Regions from separate parts of the Paenibacillus sp. FSL H3-0457 genome, predicted to be linked through region 2. Evidence: riboswitches for the same ligand, from Rfam matches in the RefSeq annotation. Region 2 holds a riboswitch; each other region holds the start of a gene.

Region 1 (3,126 bases), 2.2 Mb from region 2:
GACGTGTCGTTAAGCTGGACCGAGGTTACAGCTATCAGCTGTTCAGCGAGCCGCGCCAGAGTCCACTTAGTGAGTAACAGCTGATAATTATGGCAGGGCCATGAGCTTTAAATGTTTGGAATTACCATGATTTCTTGGCATAATTGGCTCACTCGGGAGAGAAGATAGGTACAGTGAGGAAGATCTGTAACTATAGCCGAGAGGGTGTGCTACAAGCCATGACATTGATGAATGATAAAGTTCATGCCTACAAGGATCAGATTGGAGCATTAAGCGATGTGCTGCCAGGTGTGGTGAAGTCGTATCATGAGTTTACCGGAGAATGTTTCCAACCTGGTGTGATTGATGCGAAGACAAAACAGCTAATTGCGCTTGGCATTGGATTATTCGCCAACAATGAGGTATGTACCTTCTACCATGTAGAAGAAGCCCGTGCTAAGGGCGCAACAGATCAGGAGATTATGGAGACCGTAGCCGTGGCTGGAGCTGTTGGTGGAGGACATGCCCTGTCTCAGGGTGCGATGCGAGTGCAGAAGGCGCTACATTAGTAAGCAATGCAACATACATTTTTAAGTGCAAAAAAGGCATCCGGTTAATAACCGATGCCTTTTTGTATGTGAATCACATTTTACCTAACATTTTATCATACATAAACTGTCCAGTTACCCGACGTGCTGTTACATAACGATCATTGAAGTATGGATTCGATAACTTCGTGATGCTTACACCTTTACTGCTGGAGGCATGAGCGAATTGTCCGCCGCCGATATATACACCTGTATGTGAAATGCCTTTGCCTGTTGTATTAAAGAACACCAGATCACCTGTCCGAACATTGCTCTTGGATACGGGAGTACCTGCTTTGGCTTGCTGCTGCGAAGTACGTGGTAATTCAATGCTGTATTTGTTGAAAAGATATCTCATAAAACCAGAACAGTCGAAGCCGGCTACAGTTGTGCCACCCCATTTGTAAGGAATACCTGTCATGTTGTTCACTACGGAGTTGATACTGCTTGCCTCTGTGCTTGTTGCCCCGGATGTAAATAATACAGCTGCTCCAAAAATGGAGATAATCAGTTTTTTCAAAATCAATGTTCTCCCTTCGATGCCTACGGAGTTAGCTAAGGGTTCGGTAGAAGGTTCCCTATATTTCCTATGTATAAGAATAATTCACCCAAATTGGTTCCCCCGTTTTCAAACATGAAACTCGGCAATGAATAATTAAGTTTTTGTAACTATTTGAAACTATATTGCATAAATGCGTAATTGTCAAACCCATTTAAAACCCTTCGTAATACCTCAATGTTAGCGGAATTAAGGTTTTTATATGAAAGAAGGGATCAAGTTTGGGTATCATTCATGACAAAAACGTCATTATTGGTTCGTTTAAGACGAATTTGGATAAATAAATAGGTTTGTCATGAGTTAAAAGAACTATCCCGTTATGTAGAATTAGAGAGATTATATTCATTAAGTTGCATATATTGACAAAAATCGATTTTTTGCATATTATCTGATTATCCAATCCACATATTGGATGAAAATTGATTTTATTATGCGATAAATACAAATAAAGGAGGTTTGGGGCGTATATCATACGTAAAGTAGAAGTGGAAGATTTATAAAAACGAACATAGGAGAGTGTTACATTTGAAAGCGAAGAAAATAATTACTTTTGTCCTGGCATGTACGATGGTGTTCTCAGTAGTTGGAATGGCAGTTCTCCCTGTAGGGACGGTATCTGCTGCAGATGCGTCGGGTACTACAGCGAGTATTTCTGATATTTTGAAGAACCAGCTGCCGGATGGAGGTTGGAGAAAAGATTATAAACAGACAAGTGGAGAGTGGGCAAAGTCCACGATAGACAACAAGGCTACATACTCAGAAATTAGAAGATTGGCGAAGGAATTTAAAAAGACGAATGATCCGCGTTACTCCACAGCTGCAATCAAAGGAATTAACTTTTTGATCAACATGCAGTATTCAAACGGCGGGTGGCCACAAGTTTACCAAAGCTCCGGATACCACAAGCACATCACTTACAATGATGATGCCATGATTAATGTAATGATCATGCTGGATGAAGTAGCAGCACGCAAAGGTGATTTCTCATTTATCGACAGCACACTTGCTAACCGCAGTAAAAATTCAGTTGCCAAAGGTGTGGAGGCGATTCTGAATACACAGGTCGTTTCAGGTGGTAAGCTGACAGCATGGGGACAACAACATGATTCCAGCTCTCTTAAACCAGCGAGTGCAAGAATCTACGAAGTGCCATCGCTGACAGCTGGAGAGAGTGTAACGATTGTTAAATTTCTGAAAACCAGACCTGCTAACGCTAAAATTACCGCATCCATTAAAGGAGCGGAGGTTTGGTTTAACAAAGTGAAAATTACGGGTTACAAGTATGAAAGAGCTAATGGAGATAGTAAAATTATCGCTGATTCCAAAGCTGCACCAATTTGGGCACGCTTCTATGAGATCGGAACGGATAAACCAATCTTTATTGGTCGTGACGGGGTAGTTAAATACAAATTAAGTGATATTGATAAAGAAAGAAGAGGCGGTTATGCATGGTATGGCAACTGGCCTTCCAAGCTGTAATTTGTAGTATGCTTCCGTATTAATGAACCAAACTATTAGCAGCAGTTAAAGGTAAAGCCCGAATCGACATGGACGTCTGATTCGGGCTTTATTGTTATTATTTTCAGTGTTGACATGATAGATTACGCATGATATATTATTTCTTGTCGCCGATATTGATGACGGAGATATAATATGCGGTCGTGGCGGAATTGGCAGACGCGCACGGTTCAGGTCCGTGTGGGCTAACCCCCGTGGAGGTTCGAGTCCTCTCGACCGCATCTAAAAAAAGACTCCTTAAGCTAACGCTTAAGGAGTCTTTTTTTGCATTTTTTGATATAACACTAACTTTAGTGATGAGTATTCAACAGGTTAGTGCTTAGCTGCACGTACAGCAAATGTCTTCCATCAGCCATACGGAACGTTTATTGTGCTGCGGTAACATTAACGCTGTCAATATTCGGTCCTTCCGATCCGGTGGTAACCACTTTCAATGTATTGGTCCCCGTGTTCATGGGGACCTGTATTGTTTTTTCAACCCAA
Region 2 (3,126 bases):
TTCAAGCCGCTTGGGGTCTGTCGTTCGTATGTATCCTGGGTGACAAATCCACTCTTCAGATAGACTTGAATGGCACGAGCATTCCAAGTGAGTACTTCCAGATCAATCTCATTCGTGGGATTTCGGCGAATAGCTTCCTGTACAATGGCAGAGACAAAAGCTGTCCCTTGACCCTGACCACACAGCTTTGGATGCATGCCAAGGCCAATCCGGGTTACCCCTTGAAGTGGGAAGTATTGAGCAAACCCACATATACGATCGTTCTGATCCAGGACGATCGCATATTGCTCCTGCCGCAGCTGTGCATCTCCGAATTCCACTTCCAGAGCTTTCATCTGCTCCCAGGGGAGCCAGCTGTAGATATTGTAAGGCGGATCATACTGCCAACTGCAGATAAGCTCCGCATGTTCTTCTCGCATGGGTACAACGTGAAACGTCACAGGGGTTTCCTTCATACACCTGCATGCTCCTTTCCTTGAAACAGAACTCTTTGTCCACTCTACAAAAGTGATGTTCATTTAGCAAGTCTTCCTTCCCAAGAAAAAAAATGAAACAAAAGTTCCGGTAATTTCGTTTATATTATAACGGGATGGGTAAAAACATCATAAGGGCACGGACGAACGAACGCAAAATGAACCTGTTGATGTCGCAGGATATGCCCCGAGTATAACTTGCAACATGAATAAGGATTGAAGCACAAAAAAACCGCCGGATACATTCCTGCGGAGAATGTACCGGGCGGTTCTGTTATGCTTCTTGCTTCGTTCCAGTATGGTTAATGGTTACAGCATCATGTTGCTCAGCTTGTCCCTAGTCAAGGGCCAGTGATTCATATGCGTCCGTGCTCATAATCCGTTTTGCGCCAACATAACGATTGGCCCAATAGTTTTCACTCAATGCACTGATCGTAACACCTTTGGAAGAAGAGGAGTGTGCGAACTTTCCATCCCCTACAAAGATTCCTACATGAGATACGCCTTTACCTGTTGTATTAAAGAACACCAGATCGCCAGCTCTCATTTCCATGCGGGATACGGAATCGCCCATGTCGAATTGGGAACTGGATTGGCGTGCCAAATCAATACCCAACTTGTCGAATACATACCGTGTAAATCCGGAGCAGTCAAAGCCGTTGAGCGTTGTTCCCCCACTTTTGTATGTAGTTCCCATTGCTGAATCAATTACTGTGTCCATCTTTGAATCTGCGAATGCGCTACCTGCACCAAGCGATAAAGCGAATGTGATGCTAAGTACAGCTGCGGTTAATTTCTTCTTGAACAAGAGATATTCCCCTTCCAATGCCTGCGAGGTTAGCTTAAGGATTCGGTTGAAGGTCCCCTATGATCCCTCTGTAGCAAGATCAATTCACCCATAACTGGTTCCCCCGCTTCCCAGGTGCCAGGAATTTGGCTATGCTAGTTATGCACCTGCGAAATCAAGAAATGACGATTTAATTTTAAGTAGTTACAAATATGAATGTAAAGATTACAAAGTTGTTACTAAAAACTCACTGCGATTATTGTAACAGAGGAGTACGGCTTTGGCAACGTTTAGCAACAAATTTAGCAAAAAAAACCTCGACCTTTGACGGGGAAAGGTTGAGGTTTGCCTATTTATAAGTACATATTAGGCCATGAGTTTAACATGTGATGGTAACAATTTTTAAACTATCTGCTCTCACCTTTGGATATTTTGGACTGCCATAATCGGAAATGGCTGCATATTTTCCACAGACTCAATAGACATCTGGCAAGTGGATACGTCTGTTGTAGTATAAGTCCGGTCAGTCCCGTTAATAACCATGAGGCTGTAGTGAATGCCCCAAAGACGAGCAGGTGTACTCCGCCCAGCAGTAATGCAATGCCGATTACAGCGATGAGATGACGCAGTGCAATCCAGAGGGCTTTGAGGGTACCGTGAGCCCCGCCTTCTCCTTCTGGTGCCGAAACACCGAACTGCATGTAGAGTATGACATGGTGGATGATCCAACCATATACAACCCAGGCAGCAACATAAGGTATACCAGGCAACAGTAATTGAAGGGAATGAAATCCGTCCATGAGAATCGAGTAGAGCTTCGGTATGAGCCAGTAGGCGGGCAGAAGTATCAATAATGTACGTATGGTGTGGAGCAGCAGCATCGGTTTCCACAGATTTTTGATTCCGCGGACAAACGGAATGCGCTCTTCTGTAGAATTAAAGTGCTGAAGTGAGTAGAGCAGTCCTGCCTGAATGAGGGGGCTGATCAACATGCGAACCAGCAGCATGCCCCCGAGAATCCATAGATAACGATGAACCTCCGGATGGGTAGACAGGTTAAGTTGACTTTCCATTTTGAACAAAAGAGTACTCAGCTCACCGGCATCAGCATCTGGATAGCGAAGGAGTAGTGGGATGACCGCCGATTGTACCATTCGATAGAAGAAATATCCCCAAATGAGTTGATAGAGAAATAAGAGTGCGGCAATGAACATATGCTGACGGACGAGAAACCAGCCTTCACGTATTTTCGCTTTCACCGTTTCCACCTCACCATGACAGACCTCCGAATATGGCTTCTATTAGTTTGGTTACACTCATGCTCCAGCGGGACTTCGCCCGCTCATCCAGTCCGGATTTCAGGAAATTGTTCATATGGCGGTTCTCCAGCACGATCGAGTACAGGGGATCGGTCATGGCCCAGGATACGGGGGATGTGTGAGTTAATTTATACGTGATGCGATCTTCTTTGCCATTCCATTGCTTGGTGAGGATATGTCCGTCTTCAAAAGCAATGCGAACAGGAACGGCGCTGTAATCACTGCCTTTTTTTGCAATTGTCACGGATGACTCGTACAATGTTTGACCGTCTTTCTGTACGGGCGTAACACGAATCTTCTCTACAGCAAAGTCAGCCATCCCGTTACCATAGACATATTGGTCAAAATAATCAGACCAGGAAGTGCGGGTCACTTGTTCCACAATTTTCTGAAAATCAGCCGAAGTGGGATGTTTGAAACGGTACTTCTTCACATAGGTAGAGAGAATACGTTCCATCTTTTTGGTACCGACTTGATGTTCGATACCAAGCAATACAAGCTTGCCACGTGTATAGACATTGGCTGCATACTCATTCTGTGAATCAAA
Region 3 (3,126 bases), 3.1 Mb from region 2:
ACCGTTGCTGCAGGTTATCTGGACGATATCATTGGGCTTGCTGCTGCTGTTCCAGACGAAGAGCAAGCAGAAGCGGCAATCGGGATTCGTAAAGGTAATACCGAGCTGCTAGCTGCAGTAAATGGAACACTGGAGCGACTGAAAAGTGAAGATAAAATCAATCAGATGGTGACGGACGCCAGCCTCTTGATGGCGGATAAAGCGAACAAATCACAAAATATTTTCCAAGTATTCTGGGAGTACAAAAGTTTCTATGCTACAGGTGTAGGATACACACTTCTGTTGTCTGCACTTGGGGTTATCTTCGGGGTAATTATTGGATTGATCATCTGTTTGTTCCGTTTGCATGACGCTGCAATCTTGCGCTGGATCGGTACGGCTTACGTTGAAGTGATCCGTGGCACACCGATGTTGGTACAGTTGATGATTATTTACTATGGTTTTTCCCTGAGCTTTGGCATTAACTTCACTGCACTTCAGGCAGGTATCATTACACTTTCAATCAATAGTGGTGCCTATCTGGCGGAGATTTTCCGTGCAGGTATCCAAGGTGTGGATCGTGGTCAGTTGGAGGCAGCGCGTTCATTAGGTATGGGAAGAGGCGCCGCGATGCGTTATATCATATTGCCACAAGCCTTCAAAGCTGTATTACCAGCGATCGGTAATGAATTCATAACTATCATCAAAGAATCCTCCATTATCTCAGTTATCGGTATGGTGGATATTATGTATCAGGCAAGTGTAGTCAAGAACATTACGTACCAAGGCTTGAGTCCATTTTTGATTGCAGCAGCCATCTACTTTGTAATGACGTTCATTTTGTCCAAGCTGCTGGGACGACTGGAAAGGAAGTTGAGTGCAAGTGATAGACGTTAGACAATTACACAAATCTTATGGAAATAACGATGTGCTTAAGGGCATTAACGTGACGATTGGCAAAGGTGAGGTTGTCGTGGTCATCGGTCCTTCCGGTTCAGGTAAAAGTACTTTCTTGCGTTGTCTGAATCTGCTGGAACAGCCTACCTCAGGAGAGATTGATTTTGAAGGCGTGTCAATCACGGACCCCAAGCATAACATTAACGCAACTCGTGAGAAAATGGGCATGGTGTTCCAGCACTTCAACCTGTTCCCACACAAAACGGTAGAGCAAAACATTACGATTGCTCCAATTAAAGTGAAGAAACAATCCACTCAGGAAGCGGAGAAAATCGCCGCTGATCTGCTTAACACCGTGGGCTTGTACGATAAAAAAGATACATTCCCGAATCAGCTGTCTGGTGGACAGAAGCAGCGGATCGCCATTGCTAGAGCATTGGCCATGCAGCCGCATGTGATGCTGTTTGACGAGCCTACGTCGGCACTGGACCCCGAAATGGTCGGTGAAGTGTTGGATGTCATGAAACGTCTTGCAGAAGGCGGGATGACAATGGTCATCGTAACCCATGAGATGGGTTTTGCACGTGAAGTGGGAGACCGAATCCTGTTCATGGATGGCGGGGTTATTGTGGAAGAGGGAACACCTGATGAGGTGTTTGGAGCTCCAAAAAATTCACGTACACGTGATTTTCTTGCCAAAGTACTCTAAACGATGTGATTAAATAGCGTTACTGACTTCGAGTCGGTAACGCTATTTTTTATGGATAATAATCGCGTAAGCATTCGGAAAAGTAACTATTCTGTTACCAAATATAAAGGAATCGGGTCAACAAAATTTTCTGAATTAACCAGTATTCTTACAAATGCTTACATGCTAAAAACCATTTGGTAAGAATTACTACAAGTTCAGGTTACAAAATTGTGATATATTGAACTCTGCCGAAACTTCCGGACAGGGAGTGCGGGGGATGTAACGATGCAGATTGTGCAGGGGGAAGATCTACAGCACACTGCTTGGGGTGAATTAGGGGTACATAACGTTTCAAATGTAACGAAGAACCTATAGGGTGGCTCCTCATCCGAATCCGACAACTAACTTCGCAGGCATAATGAGGGAGGAAGACCATGATTAACAAGAAACGTATAGCCAAAACAGCAGTAGCATTAATGACAACAGCAATGCTCATTCAAGCCGTTCCGGCTCACGCCGATTCAGTTCATGTGGCCAAAGAAGGGGATACCTTCTACACCTTATCAAAACAATATGGAGTAGCACTCAACACGTTGGTTAAAGCAAACAACGACATTTCGGCTTACAACATTTATGGTGGTTTGAAAATTACGATTCCCGGTAAGGCAAACAATGTTGCAGCCGCTGCGGCAACGGAGAGCAAGACCCCAGCCAAAACGGTTACCACAGCAAGTTTGGACGTTAACGCAGATAACAAAGTGGTTCAAGCCTGGGGTAAGACATTCGATTACAGCAAAGCTGTGAACGTAAAAGCAACGGCATACTCTGCAGATCCGTCTGAAAATGGAGGATGGGGTGCAGTCGATTATTTCGGAAATGACCTTGAACTGGGCACAATTGCAGTTGATCCAAGTGTAATTCCACTCGGAACCAAAGTACTGGTAACTGGTCACAGCCATCCAGGATTGCCAAAACAAGCTTTTGTAGCCACAGCACGTGATGTGGGCGGTGCAATCAAGGGTCACCGGATTGATATCTTCATCCCGGGTAGCAAACAGTCCGTAAGCACATTTGGATTTCAGGATATCGAGCTGTACATTCTGAAGTAGAGAGAAAATAACATTTAAAATGAATTCAAACAGGGTGTCTGCCAGTCGCTAATTCGCGATTGAACAGCACCCTTTTAATATTCTCATTATTTGTTATCACGGTCATCCTAATCTTTGGCCTTTGGCAATCCCAGCATTTCGTCCAAGGTGACCAGTTCATATCCCCGATTACGTAGTTCCTCAATAATTTCAGGCAAAGCCTTAATCGTGCCGTTCAGGTTTGACCCTACACCGCCTCCAGCATGTTGCAGAACGATGGAGCCAGGTTTCACGGCAGACAGGATGTTATCTTTCACCTGTTCCTTTGAAAGGCCTTTCCAGTCCAGGGAGTCTACGTTCCAGTTCACAATGCTATAGTGTTGTTTGGCAGCCCATCTCAGCTGTTCTTCATTAATGTCTCCATAAGGTGGCCGAATCATCTTGGGCGTATAACCCGCCAAACGTTGAATA

Evidence for each region. A riboswitch is a leader RNA that binds a small molecule or an ion and turns the genes downstream of it on or off. The one in region 2 is predicted to bind cyclic di-AMP.
Region 1: another riboswitch for cyclic di-AMP. It lies ahead of MHH25_RS10645 (C40 family peptidase); the one in region 2 lies ahead of MHH25_RS00530 (C40 family peptidase).
Region 3: another riboswitch for cyclic di-AMP. It lies ahead of MHH25_RS17550 (3D domain-containing protein); the one in region 2 lies ahead of MHH25_RS00530 (C40 family peptidase).

The regions. Positions count from the first base shown of each region.
Region 1 covers NZ_CP150283.1:2,351,358-2,354,483, forward strand. The annotation lists gene MHH25_RS10635 (hypothetical protein) at 1-77, shown strand, start outside; gene MHH25_RS10640 (carboxymuconolactone decarboxylase family protein) at 219-548, shown strand; gene MHH25_RS10645 (C40 family peptidase) at 622-1,086, opposite strand; cyclic di-AMP (ydaO/yuaA leader) riboswitch at 1,092-1,223, opposite strand; gene pelA (pectate lyase) at 1,642-2,604, shown strand; tRNA gene MHH25_RS10655 (tRNA-Leu) at 2,781-2,864, shown strand; gene MHH25_RS10660 (carbohydrate-binding protein) at 3,009-3,126, opposite strand, start outside.
Region 2 covers NZ_CP150283.1:108,767-111,892, forward strand. The annotation lists gene MHH25_RS00525 (GNAT family protein) at 1-455, opposite strand, end outside; gene MHH25_RS00530 (C40 family peptidase) at 811-1,245, opposite strand; cyclic di-AMP (ydaO/yuaA leader) riboswitch at 1,285-1,422, opposite strand; gene MHH25_RS00535 (hypothetical protein) at 1,668-2,519, opposite strand; gene MHH25_RS00540 (M1 family metallopeptidase) at 2,530-3,126, opposite strand, start outside.
Region 3 covers NZ_CP150283.1:3,968,269-3,971,394, reverse strand. The annotation lists gene MHH25_RS17560 (ABC transporter substrate-binding protein/permease) at 1-876, shown strand, start outside; gene MHH25_RS17555 (amino acid ABC transporter ATP-binding protein) at 863-1,585, shown strand; cyclic di-AMP (ydaO/yuaA leader) riboswitch at 1,804-1,999, shown strand; gene MHH25_RS17550 (3D domain-containing protein) at 2,002-2,676, shown strand; gene MHH25_RS17545 (polysaccharide deacetylase family protein) at 2,784-3,126, opposite strand, start outside.